DNA from 3 places in the Bacillus sp. JZ34 genome. Region 3 is predicted to be linked to each of the others. Evidence: riboswitches for the same ligand, from Rfam matches in the RefSeq annotation. Region 3 holds a riboswitch; each other region holds the start of a gene.
What was found. A riboswitch is a leader RNA that binds a small molecule or an ion and turns the genes downstream of it on or off. The one in region 3 is predicted to bind S-adenosylmethionine.
Positions count from the first base shown of each region.

Region 1: another riboswitch for S-adenosylmethionine. It lies ahead of M1D90_RS13210 (YezD family protein); the one in region 3 lies ahead of M1D90_RS17145 (methionine ABC transporter ATP-binding protein).
Region 2: another riboswitch for S-adenosylmethionine. It lies ahead of M1D90_RS15170 (methionine biosynthesis PLP-dependent protein); the one in region 3 lies ahead of M1D90_RS17145 (methionine ABC transporter ATP-binding protein).

Region 1 is NZ_CP096403.1:2,622,460-2,626,759, forward strand. It holds gene sat (sulfate adenylyltransferase) at 1-431, opposite strand, end outside; gene M1D90_RS13200 (inorganic phosphate transporter) at 457-1,521, opposite strand; gene M1D90_RS13205 (phosphoadenylyl-sulfate reductase) at 1,533-2,234, opposite strand; gene M1D90_RS13210 (YezD family protein) at 2,320-2,436, opposite strand; SAM riboswitch class I at 2,539-2,645, opposite strand; gene pyrE (orotate phosphoribosyltransferase) at 2,809-3,438, opposite strand; gene pyrF (orotidine-5'-phosphate decarboxylase) at 3,435-4,154, opposite strand; gene M1D90_RS13225 (dihydroorotate dehydrogenase) at 4,123-4,300, opposite strand, start outside.
Region 2 is NZ_CP096403.1:2,992,337-2,996,636, reverse strand. It holds gene M1D90_RS15190 (esterase family protein) at 1-88, opposite strand, end outside; gene M1D90_RS15185 (helix-hairpin-helix domain-containing protein) at 200-655, opposite strand; gene M1D90_RS15180 (DinB family protein) at 667-1,155, opposite strand; gene M1D90_RS15175 (helix-turn-helix transcriptional regulator) at 1,235-2,182, opposite strand; SAM riboswitch class I at 2,310-2,426, shown strand; gene M1D90_RS15170 (methionine biosynthesis PLP-dependent protein) at 2,492-3,616, shown strand; gene metC (cystathionine beta-lyase) at 3,606-4,300, shown strand, end outside.
Region 3 is NZ_CP096403.1:3,364,345-3,368,644, forward strand. It holds gene M1D90_RS17135 (MetQ/NlpA family ABC transporter substrate-binding protein) at 1-549, opposite strand, end outside; gene M1D90_RS17140 (methionine ABC transporter permease) at 571-1,221, opposite strand; gene M1D90_RS17145 (methionine ABC transporter ATP-binding protein) at 1,224-2,225, opposite strand; SAM riboswitch class I at 2,325-2,438, opposite strand; gene cspB (cold shock-like protein CspB) at 2,742-2,942, shown strand; gene M1D90_RS17155 (ABC transporter permease) at 3,059-4,000, opposite strand; gene M1D90_RS17160 (ABC transporter ATP-binding protein) at 3,993-4,300, opposite strand, start outside.

The sequences.
Region 1 (4,300 bases), 740 kb from region 3:
TAAACGCTGCCGCGGTCAAACAATTTTTTGACGCCCGGATGCTCGAGTTCGTCGGTTTTATAGATATTGACGGCTTCCGTTTTCTTGTCCGGCGTATAGATGTCTTCGATCTCGATGACGCCGTATGTTTCCCCATTATAGGTGAGGCGGACGGTGTCCCCCGCTTTTAAGCTTGAAGCTTTTTGCTCGTCAACAGGCAGAGCGATCGGAAGCGTCCATACTTCGCCGCTTGACAGTCTCATATTTTCGACAACGGACAGATAGTCTTTCTCTGTCATAAAGCCTTGGATCGGGCTGTACGCTCCGATTCCGATCAGCTCCAAATCTGAAAAAGCCATTAAATCCAGTTCAATTTCCTGTGCGATATGTTGAAAATCGTATGCTTCATTGACGCGGTTAACCAATACACCGCCGTGTGGTGCTAAACTCATAAACTTGTTTCCCCCTACTTTGTGTTTAAATTCCTCCGCCTTGTTCATGGACGGAGCTGTGCTCTTTTTTGACTGCTCTCATCAGGCTGATCGTCCCGACAGATGCCAGAAGGACGCTTGTGACGACGATGAGAGCATAATAGTCTCCTTTTAATAAAAGGCTGACCAGCATATAAGACAAGCTTAATGAAAGGAACGGCGAGACGACCCATACTTTCAGCATCGTTTTGACCACTTGTTTATGAAAGACATTGCCGCCGTTTTTTGCCATTCCCATCCCTATAATAGAAGATGATGTGACTTGCGCAAGCGGAACCGGCAAACCGAAAATCGAACTGATGATGACAAGCCCGGCTCCTGTTCCGGAAAGGATGATCCCCTCTCCTTTTGAAAATTTCGTTATTTTTTTGCCGTTTGTTTCAAGAACGCGCCTGCCCAGTAAAAGGGCGCCCAGCGCGACAAACAGTCCGCCGTAGAGCGTTCCTTCCCCGACTGTCAAAACATGCGCCGCCACCAGAGGTCCGACAGCATTTGCGACATTGTTCATGCCTGCTGAGAAGGCTTCAAAAAACCCGGTGATCAACAGAATGACCGCCAAAACCTTTGCTTTCTTTCCCGAGGCTGGACGTTTGATCGTTTTTTTCATGATGTTTGCCATCGCAAATGTAAAGGTAAAAGCGACGATTGGTACAACGACCCAAAATGAGACGATGACAAGCAAAGATTTCACATATAAAACTTGGTAAGCAACACCTACTCCGACAACAGATCCGACCGTCACTTCACTTGTCGAAAGCGGGATGCCGAGTACATTTGCGATAAAGAGCGACAGTGCCGCCGAGCCGATAATAATGCAGACGATTTCAAGCGAAATCACCCGTTCGGGAATGATGCCTGAGCTGATCGTTTTCACGACGTTTCCTCCGCCGATGACGGCGCCCGAGAGAACGCCTGCTGCACAGATTATTAGTGCGTGAAACTTCTTTTTGACGGCTTCAGATCCATAGGCGATTCCCATTGAAGCAGCTGCACCGCTCGCTCCGATATTCATCGCAAAAAACATGCTAAATAAAATGGCGGCAAGTTCCATGACTCATCTCCTTACTCGTGTAATCCGCATTCTGTTTTAGCCGATCCGTTCCAGCGGCCTGATCGAAGATCATCCATTGTAAAGGCCGGAGAGGTGCACGGAGCGCAGCCGATGCTCGGGTAGCCTTGATCATGAAGCGGATTATACGGGAGATCGTGCTTTGTCACATATCTCCAAATATCCTTCCACGTCCAATGAATGAGCGGACAAACTTTGATAGACTTGAATTTTTCATCTTTGTTCAAAAAATTCGTTTTGCTCCGCCCGGGCGATTGCTCGCGGCGCAGGCCCGACAGCCACGCCGGGTAGCCTGAAAGCGTCTCGCGGAGAGGAATGACCTTCCTCATTTCACAGCAGGAATTCGGAGCGGTCTTCCATAGTTCGTCCCCATATTCTTTCGCCTGCTCTTCGACGGTAAGCTCCGGTGTTTTCATGATAATCTGAAGGCCTGGATATCGTTCTTTGACAGCGTCGATCGTTTCATACGTTTCTTTAAAATGAAATCCCGTATCAAGGAAAACGATGACCGCATCTTTTTTCACCTTATAAATCAAATCGATCAGGACGATTCCCTCAATTCCGAAGCTGCACGCATATACAAGCTGATTTCCGTAATGTCCGTACGCCCATTTCAAGACGGACAGCGCTCCTTTATAAGAGTCATCTTCCTGAAAAGAGATATTTGGTTCTTCCCATGTGCTGTAAGTAAAAATTTTCGGTTCCCCCTTTTTTCGCCAACAAAAAAACGGCTTCCAGCAGAAAAAAACTGTGAAAACCGCCTCTAGTTTGTCTAGTCAGCTATTTCAATCTTATTTTTTCATTTTTTTCGATTTGAATGACTTTGCCGTCCTGAACAACGAATGTGATCGATCCGTAATTCATGTCTTTCAGCATGTCTTTCATTTTGATGATCACCTTTTCAAGCTGTTCATCTGTCTTCACTTCTAGCTCCTCCTCTGCCCCTAAAAATTAAAATCTTTCTTCCAAATTTGAAAGAAAGACGAGGAACTCCGCTATTCCTTATCTCTCAAAATGAGGGCATTTTGCTGGAAGTAGCACCTTACGCTTCACACGCAGGTTGCCGGGTTTCATCGGACCAGTCCCTCCACCGCTCTTGATAAGTTTGCTTTTGTTATTTTAAAATTTTAGCACAATTCGAACAAAAGTCAACCCGACTTTTTTTATAGGATTAATAAAAAATAAAAATAATCCGATTTTACTATTTTTAAATCTGCAAAAAGACGCAAAAAAAGCCGTTCTCCCATTAGGAGAATACGGCTTTTTTCATTAATCCATCCAAGACTTGCTTTCAGGATCCGCCTTCCATTCTTTCAGTTTGGCGGCATCCTGTTCGCTGATATATCCGCCGGCAAGCGCAGCCTCTGTCAATGTATCGTAATCAGTCAGCGTGCGGTATTCAACGCCCGCTTCGCTGAAGGCGGCGGCGGCTTTAGGAAGCCCGTAAGTGAAAATGGCGGCGACACCGAGCACTTCACATCCCGCCTCTGTGAGAGCGGCTGCCGCTTCAAGGACGCTTCCTCCCGTTGAAATTAAATCTTCAATTACAACGACTTTTTGTCCTTTTACAACAGCGCCTTCAATTTGGTTTCCTTTGCCGTGCGCCTTCGGTTTGCTTCTGACGTAGCACATCGGCAGGCTCAGCCTGTCGGCGGCAAGCGCGGCATGGGGGATTCCCGCAGTTGCCGTACCGGCGATCATTTCGGCTCCGGGAAACTTGTCTTGAATCAGTCCGGCAAGCCCTGAAGCTATATCATCCCTTACTTCCGGATATGAAAGCGTCAAACGATTGTCGCAGTAGATGGGCGACAAGATGCCGCTCGCCCATGTAAACGGCTCGTTCGGGCGCAGGAAAACCGCTTTGATTCTTAATAAATGGTTTGCAATGTCTGTTTTCATGCCTTGGTTCCCTCCCACTCATGTCCTATTCTTCTGTAGGCTGACACAGGATCTTCCGCCTGTGTAATCGAACGGCCGACAACGATCGCCGACACGCCTTTTTCCCTTGCGTAGCCAGGCGTCGCCACCCGGACCTGGTCGTTGTTTTTGTCATCCGCCATGCGAATTCCGGGTGTCACGGTCAGAAAATCTAAAGACGCGGCCCGGTAAATGTGTTCGGCTTCATGGACGGAGCAGACGACACCGTCAAGTCCGCTTTCTTTAGCCAACTTGCTGTAGTGAACAACTGTATCGAGAAGCGGCGTTTCAATCAGCAGCTCTTGCTGAAGCATTTCTGAAGAGGTGCTTGTCAGCTGGGTCACAGCAATTAATGAAGGGCGTTTTCGGCCTGCCGGAGTCCCCGCTTCAAGGCCTTCAAGCGCCGACTCCATCATTTGCTTTCCACCTGCTGCGTGCACATTGACAAGGCTGACGCCTAACCCCGCCAGCCTTTTCATCGCCTTGTATACGGTCGTTGGAATGTCGTGGCATTTTAGATCAAGGAAAATGCGGCAGCCGCGCTCCTGTAACTTTTCAAGGATGGCCGGCCCTTCCTGATAAAAAAGCTCCATGCCCACCTTCACGAAAAGCTCTTCTCCATGAAACCGGTCCAAAAACGCATATGTTTCCTGTGCTGATGCAAAATCAAGCGCGATGATGGGCGGCGTATGTTTCATCCTTCCAGCTCCTTCCGATACACTCGTTCAACGAACGGTATCCGTATTTTTCTAAAACGCGCGGCAAATCGGCAATGATTTCGGGACAAACAAACGGATTAACAAAGTTTGCGGTGCCGACGGCGACTGCGCTCGCACCCGCCAGC
Region 2 (4,300 bases), 370 kb from region 3:
ACGGCAAATAGACGAGAAGCTCCATTTCCTCGCCGAGCTCTTCCGAAAAAAGCTTCTTCTCCTGAATGACTCCTGTTTTCATAGCCAAGATGAATTCCTCCAGAAATAATGTTTGTGAACGTTTCCATTCATTTTAACACGAAATTCTCTTGTGAAAGAAGCGAAAAGGGCTGCCAAACTGTTCGGCAGCCGTGATTTTTTATGTCCGTTTTTTTTCGTACCAGGGCGTTGACGGTCTATCCGGAGGGTATCCGCAGCGTTCGCGGTACATTTTTCTTTCCTCTGTGAAATCCCACCAGCTTTTAGCGCTTTCGGGATCGTTGGCATAATGGACGATGCATCGCAGCGCATCTTCTGCACAAGGATCTTCCCAGTAGCCTTTCAGTTTTTCGAGGCGGATGATCAAATCCGCACCTGATTCATGCTTGATGTCGCCAAGGGAATAGTAGCCCAGGTCAACGGCGCACTGCGCCATTTTCGGCCCGATGGAAGGAGCGGTTTGAAACTGGGCGAGCGCCTTGATGTATGCGGCGCGCTCCAAAGACGAACCGAGCGTATGTGCAAGGACGGACAGATCCATATATGCCGTGTTTTTTATTTTTACCTTGGCTGTCCTTAAGTTTGACCGTTCTTTTTTTGTCAGAGGCAGCTTCATATGAACACCTTTTAAAGATACAGATCGAACATGTTGACGTCATAGCCGAGCTGTTTTAAATAATTAAACAGCTGGGCCCTGTGATGGAAGACGTGGGTGAGCGTTTCCGTCAGCCAGCGGCTTTGGGTCATCCCTTCATCAAGGTAAAACGGCTTTGTTTTTTTCGTCAAAAATTCCTCGTCGGAGAGGGAAGTCATATACGTTTGAAAAGCAGCGAATCCTTTCTGCATAGCTTCAGCCATTTGGTCAGCCGACTGCAATGCACTATACTTCTTTTCAATTCGGGAGATGGCGGCCTCTTCCTTTTCCTGCATGATAGCCATGTCGGCTTCTGGGATGGCCGTCAGATGGCTTGCCAGTTCTTTCAGGCTTCGCATGCGGTCGGCGGGCCGGTAAGACCAGTCAGATTCCTTCACTTTTTTCAGAAGATGACACGTGGAGCGGATGCCCGTCTCCATCTCGTGGAACAAATCGCTCCGCAGGGCTTGAACTTGCTTCATTTGCTTCATCCTTTCCATTTTGCTTTATTCTAAAAGTATCACCTAATCCTGACAGGCTTTGTCACGATTCTAAAAAAAGTCAGTCGTACCTTGCTAAAATGTCAGCAGCCTTCCGTTTCAGCTGAAGCTTGATTTCTGCGGGTTCTTTGACAGTTGCCTCAGTGCCGAGGTTCCACAAAAGTTCCCCGAAATACTCAAGTTCTGGTCTGGGGAGGTTTGCATCGATCGCCCCCGTCCCGTCATCCCGCATGGTGAGGATCTTGAATAAGTCCACATCAGCCGCAGCCCGCCTGGCTCCTCTGCGTGTCAGTTCCGCTTGCAGCCGCACCGGTTCAGAGCACTCGCTCTCCGAATGTTTGATCCAGCTGAGAACCGATGGATAGGGAAGCTGGCGGGCCAGCGGGCTGGCCGCTTTTTCCGCCCGAAGGATGCGGTCGGCGCGGAACAGTCTGAACGCCTGCCTTTTAAAGCAATAGGCCGGACAGTACCAGAAGCCGTTCCAGCTGAACAAGCCGATGGGCTGGATGGATCTCTCCGCGCAATCGTCAGTTCCGTCATAAACGACCGTCAAAACGGATTGATTGATGGCTGCATCAAGAAGCGTTTCTAAATGTTCGGCGGCTTTTGGACGATGCGGATTCCAGAACACGATTCTGTCTTTCATCGCATCAATCCGCTCCTGTGTTTCCACGGGAAGGTGGCGGTAGAACTTTTTTAAAACCATCCGCGTTTCCGCATCAAAGGGAAGCGATCCGAAAAACTGCAGAGATTGATACGCGAAAAACATAGCCGCCGCCTCTGATTGTGTAAAAAAGAGCGGCGGAAGCACAGGTTCATTCAGCAAATAATAGCCTCCGTTCGCGCCTGTTTCAGAATAGATCGGGACGCCGAGCGCGCTCAGCTCGTCCAGATCGCGGAGAATCGTGCGGTAGGAAACCCCGAATTCTGCTGCGAGCTCCCCGGCCGTAAATTTTCGTTTTGTATGAACGGTCATCATCAATTCGATTAATCGCTCTGTTTTTGGCATCTGATTCCTCCGGTTCCGTCGTTTGGTTTCATCATACCATGTTCAATATGAGGAAAGATTTAAAAATGACCCTTGAAAAATGTCTTGACTTAGGTTAAAGTAAAGAACAATCAGAAAATTGAAGAGATTCTTATCACGAGAGGTGGAGGGACTGGCCCTTTGAAACCTCAGCAACCGGTCTGCACTGACGATGTCAGTGTACCAAGGTGCTAAATCCAGCAAGCAGATGCTTGGAAGATAAGAAGAAGCGCATAATCCCCCTTCTTCTTATGAAGAAGGGGTTTTTTATTTTTAAAAGGATGGTGTCATATGACTGAACATGTACAAACAACGCTGGCGCAAATCGGCAACCGCAGTGATGAAATAACGGGAACTGTCAATCCTCCCGTTTATTTCTCTTCTGCGTACAGGCACAAAGGGATCGGGGAATCCACAGGGTTTGATTACATTCGCACAAAAAATCCGACAAGACAGCTTGTTGAAGATGCAATCGCGAAACTCGAAGGGGGAACGCGCGGCTTTGCGTTCAGTTCCGGTATGGCTGCCATTCAGACGATCATGGCTCTGTTTCAAAGCGGGGATGAGCTCATCGTTTCGTCCGATTTATATGGGGGAACGTACCGCCTTTTTGAAAACGAATGGAAGAAATACGGACTTCGCTTTTTCTACGACGATTTTTCAGACGAAGACTGTATCAAGTCGAAAATCACGAACAATACAAAGGCACTGTTTGTAGAAACGCCGACAAATCCGCTCATGCAGGAAGCTGATATTCAAAAAATCGCGCAAATCGCTAAAGAGCACGACTTGCTGCTCATTGTTGACAATACGTTCTATACACCGGTTCTGCAAAAGCCGATTGAGCTCGGCGCTGATCTTGTCATTCACAGCGCGACGAAGTATTTGGGCGGTCATAACGATCTTTTGGCGGGGCTTGTCGTTGCAAAAGGCGAAGAGCTGTCTGAGGAAATGTTCCAGCACCAAAACGCCATCGGAGCGGTTTTATCGCCGTTCGATTCATGGCTCTTAATGAGAGGGATGAAGACGCTCGCTCTCAGGATGAGACAGCATCAGGAAAACGCGCGGGAACTTGCGGCCTTTTTGGAAGAGCAGGAGGAAATTGCAGATGTTCTTTATCCGGGAAAAGGCGGCATGCTGTCATTCCGCGTTCAAAAAGAAGAATGGGTTAATCCGTTGCTGAAAAATCTCAAGACGATCTGTTTCGCCGAAAGCCTCGGCGGAGTCGAAAGCTTCATCACCTATCCGGCGACACAGACCCATATGGATATCCCGGAAGACATCCGAATTGCAAACGGCGTCTGCAACAGACTTCTGCGCTTTTCAGTCGGAATCGAACACGTCTCCGATTTAAAGCAGGATCTAAAAGCTGCGCTGGAAAAAGTAAAAGGGGAGGCGGTTCCGCATGAGTCATGAAAACTGGACGCTTGAAACAAGGCTTGTTCATAACCAAAATAAAACGGACGGAGCAACCGGAGCCGTCAGCGTGCCGATCCAGCACGCCTCAACCTTTCATCAAGGTTCTTTTGACAAATTCGGCGAATATGACTACAGCCGGTCAGGAACACCGACAAGAACGGCGCTTGAAGACACGATAGCCGAGCTTGAGGGAGGGACGAGGGGATTTGCTTTTTCATCCGGAATGGCCGCGATTTCCACCTCCTTTCTGCTTTTGTCAAAGGGCGATCACGTGCTTGTCACAAAAGATGTGTACGGCGGCACTTACCGGATGATTACGGAAGTGCTGAGCCGCTTCGGGATTGAACATACTTTCGTCGATATGACGGATTTAAATGAAATTGCTTTAAACATAAAGGAAAATACAAAAGTCATCTACCTTGAAACACCGTCAAATCCGACGCTCGGCATTACGGATATCAGAGGCGTCGTCAAGCTTGCCAAGGCGCACGGCTGTCTGACGTTTCTTGACAACACGTTTATGACCCCGGCGCTGCAGCGGCCGCTCGAGCTCGGCGTCGATGTTGTGCTACACAGCGCGACGAAGTTTTTAAGCGGACACAGCGACGTATTATCAGGACTTGCCGTTGTGAAAGACAAAAAGCTCGGGGAAGAACTTTATAAGCTGCAAAATTCGTTCGG
Region 3 (4,300 bases):
GCGCGGCGTTTGCTCTGCGGCCACCGTTGTGATTTTGAGTTTTTTAGGATTTTCTTTAATCGCATCAAGCGTTCCGTTTCCGTCAAATCCGTCCTTTAATTGAAGCAGGCCGGCGGACTCCAACAGGAGCAAGGCCCTGCCCATGTTCGTCGCTTCGCTCGGAACAGCGATTTCCGCGCCGTTTGGTATATCGTCAGGCGAATCATACTTCTCGGAATAAATGCCCATCGGAGCGATGATCGTTGTGCCGATCGGCGATAGTTCAAGATTGCGTTCCTTTTTGAATGCATTAAAGTAAGATATCGTCTGAAATGCATTGGCGTCAATGTCACCGCCTGCCAAAGCCTGGTTCGGCTGAACATAATCAGAATATTTGACGATTTCAAGCTTTAAGCCTTCTTTCTCGGCTTTTTTCTTCACATAGTCCCAGATTCTTGTATCCGTTCCGCTGATGCCGATTTTAATGGTTTTCGCATCAGAGTCTGCCGCACACCCCGCGATCACTCCCGCAAGCAGCAGTAAAATGATAACAAATGTGAACTTTTTCATCATAGCTGTCTCCCTCTCTGTTTATCTTCTTCTCAATTTTTTGGACAGAACGTTTCCGGATGTCTGCAATCCCTGCACAACGATGACGAGAATTGCAACCGTGATGATCATCGTCAGCGTGTCAAACCTTTGGTAGCCGTATGTGATCGCCAAATCCCCAAGACCGCCGGCGCCTATCGCACCAGCCATCGCCGACGCTCCGACCAATCCGACAGTTGCCACCGTAAAACTCAGCACAAGCGAACCGAGCGCTTCCGGAATCAGAAACCGGAAGATGATCTGCCGCGGAGTCGCTCCCATTGCTTCAGCGGCTTCAATGACTCCCGGATCGACTTCAAGCAGAGAGTTCTCGACGAGCCTTGCGATGTAAGGCCCCGCATAAAAAGTCAGGGGAACAATCGCTGCCGATGTGCCGATGGACGTCCCCACAATCAGCCTTGTCACCGGAATTAAAGCAACCATCAAGATGATAAACGGAACGGACCGGAAAATGTTAATGATCATATTGACAACCGTAAAAACTGCCGGATTTTCAAGCAGATGCCCCTTCCTTGTGACAACCAGCAAAATGCCGAGCGGAATGCCGATCACGCTTGAAAATAAAAGCGAGAAAACCGTCATTTGAATCGTCTGAACCAGTGCGTCAATGATTTGGTCATATGTAACAAGCATGCTTATACCTCCCTGATGCGAATGTTTTCTCTGCGGATATATTCGAGCGCCCGCCCGATTTCACCGTCTTCCCCCTGCAGTTCAACCGTCATACTGCCAAACGGAATTCCCTGAAGCTCTGTAATCGTTCCGTGCAGAATGTTGACTTCTACGTCAAACCGCTTTGCCACTTGCGAAAGAAATGGCTTCCCGGAAGATTCGCCGACAAATTGAAGCTGGTAGAGATGCTTCACATTTAATTTTTGAATCGATTCAGGTATCTCGTGGTCGATGGCTGATTTGACAAAGCTTTTGGCCGTTTCGGTTTCCGGCGCGGAAAACACGTCAAACACGCTGCCTGATTCAATGATCCTTCCTTTTTCAATGACCGCGACTTTGTCGCAGATTTCTTTTGCCACATTCATTTCATGAGTGATCAACAAAATCGTGATGTTATATTGTTCGTTGACGCGCTTCAGCAGCTTCAAAATATCGCCGGTCGTCTGCGGGTCAAGCGCGGATGTCGCTTCATCACAGAGCAGAACCTCCGGATTTGTCGCCAGCGCCCGGGCAATGCCGACGCGCTGCTTTTGGCCGCCCGACAGCTGATCCGGATAATCGCGGGCTTTATCCTCAAGTCCGACAAAATGGAGCAGTTCCGTCACTTTTTGCTTGATTTCGGCTTTCGGTGTTTTGACAAGCGCGAGCGGCTCAGCGACATTAGCGAAAATCGTCTTTGAATTTAACAGGTTAAAATGCTGAAATACCATGCCGATCTTCCTTTTAACAGCTCGAATCTCAGCTTTCGACAGAGACATTAAGTCTCTTCCGCCGACGAATACCTTTCCGGCCGTCGGTTTTTCAAGGAAGTTCACACAGCGGATCAGCGTGCTTTTCCCTGCGCCGCTGAATCCGATGACGCCGTATATTTCCCCTTTATCTACATGAAGGTCGATTCCATTGAGCGCATGAACCTTCTGTCCGCCGCTTTCATAGACCTTTTCAACGCCTTCAAATGTAATCATGATGATCTTCCTCCTCTTTTTGGCTAACAAAAAAGGCTCCCTCTTAAAAAATAAGAAGAAGCCTTAGACGACACGAAGTAAATAGAGTGGTCCGCTCTCTTCTTATCTTCCAAGCCCGTACGGCTTGTTGGATGTGGCACAGTATTCTGCTGTATGCAGAACCCGCTGCCGAGGCTTCATAGGGCCAATTCCCTCCGCCTCTCTAAATAAGAAGTGTTGATGCATGAAGTTTTACCTAACTTTACAGCTTCTTTGAAATGTTGTCAATCAGAATTGTGAAAATTTCAAAAACCCGCTTTTCAATGCTTTATTTTTCGCCCTGATTATTAAATTTCACTTTTTTTAAAAAAATTGTGTTTAGCAGTTGTAATTTCGCTTAAACACTGGTAAAGTAAAGGTAATTATTTTTGTTCGAACTATCTTTAAGAAGAAAGTTTTGTAAGAGTTTTCGTCTTGGAAGTTTGTTTTAGAGCAAGAATAGTGAATTTAAGCGTTATCGCTTTAGGAGGAAATTTCATGCTAGAAGGTAAAGTAAAATGGTTTAACTCTGAAAAAGGTTTCGGATTCATCGAAGTTGAAGGACAAGACGATGTATTCGTTCATTTCTCTGCTATTCAAGGCGAAGGCTTCAAAACTTTGGAAGAAGGCCAATCTGTATCTTTCGAAATCGTTGAAGGAAACCGCGGACCACAAGCTGCTAACGTAACAAAAGCGTAAGCTGTGAACCGCTGATCTTCATACAGGACTGCTGACCGAATGTCAGCAGTCTTTTTATATTTAAAAAAAGCCTGACGCCCGGAAAACCGGCGTCAGGCTTTTTTTGCGAAAACCGCTTATGAAGCGATGTCTCTTTTTGTGAATGCACCAAAGGCGAGCACATGAAAAACGATAAAATAGACAGCCAGCACCACAATCGAGAATCCCAGCGTCATGTCTGAAACAAGCGGAGATCCGTCAAAGTATTGAGTGAGATCAGTGTTGGCAAATAAGATGTATTTCACCCAATCAAATTTCGTTGCGAGCAAGTTTGTCACCGTTCCGCCCATTGCCAAAAGGAAAATTGAAATACCTACGGCAAGCGAGCTGTTTCTGAAAACAGCTGAAATCATAAAGGCCATTGTCGCCATCATCAAAAGCGATATTGAATTCAGCAAATAGCTGCCGGCCAAGTGCAGCAGCAGGCTTTTTTCTTCAACGGTTCCATCGGCGTACGCCAAGTGAACCTGGCTGCCGTCGCCTGCCCCGAATAAAGCAAGGCCTGTGATACCCGCGCTTGCGAACAGAATGAAAAGCAAAGCCAATGCAAAAAGCAGAACTGTAAAATATTTTGCCAGCAAAATTTTAAAGCGGCTGATCGGCCTGATGACAAGCAGCTTCACCGTTCCCCAGTTGAATTCATTCGCAACGATTCCCGCAGCCACCGTGATCACAAACAGACCGAGGAGAGGAATGTTGCCGCTCGCGTCGCTGATGAACGACAGGGCCGAATAGTCCCCGTCTTCCGGCAAATCGTGCTTGATTCGATACTCATTAATGGCGGTCGACCGTTCATAGCTTTTTTCAAGTGCCGGATTATTGACCCCTTTAAGTTGTTCTTTCATATCTTTATTTTCCTGCATCAATTCTTTTTTCCAGTCCGGGTTTTGGTCTGTCTCTCCGATCATCTTTGTGAGAACGCCCAGCCCGATGGCAGATAACAGCAAAATCGCAATCATGACATATGTGCCTTTTCGATTAAAAATTTTGATCCATTCATTTACGATGAGATTAAACATGCTGAGCTTCCTCCTTCTCTGCGGTGATTTCCAGGAACCGGTCTTCCAGCGATTTGTTCACAGCCTTCACTTCATATAGGCGGACACCGTTGTCTGACAAGTGTTTGATCAAATCAGGCACTTCATCCTTTTGAAGACTGAGCTCTATCCCGCCTTCCGCTTCGTCAACCTTCATCTTTTTGAAGGCAGCCGCTTCCCGCATCAGAGCCTGATTGTCATCCGCTTGAATATAATAGCGCTTCTTTTCATCCCGAGCGGGTCCGTGCACATGCTGAATATCCCGGAGCTTTCCGTTCTGGA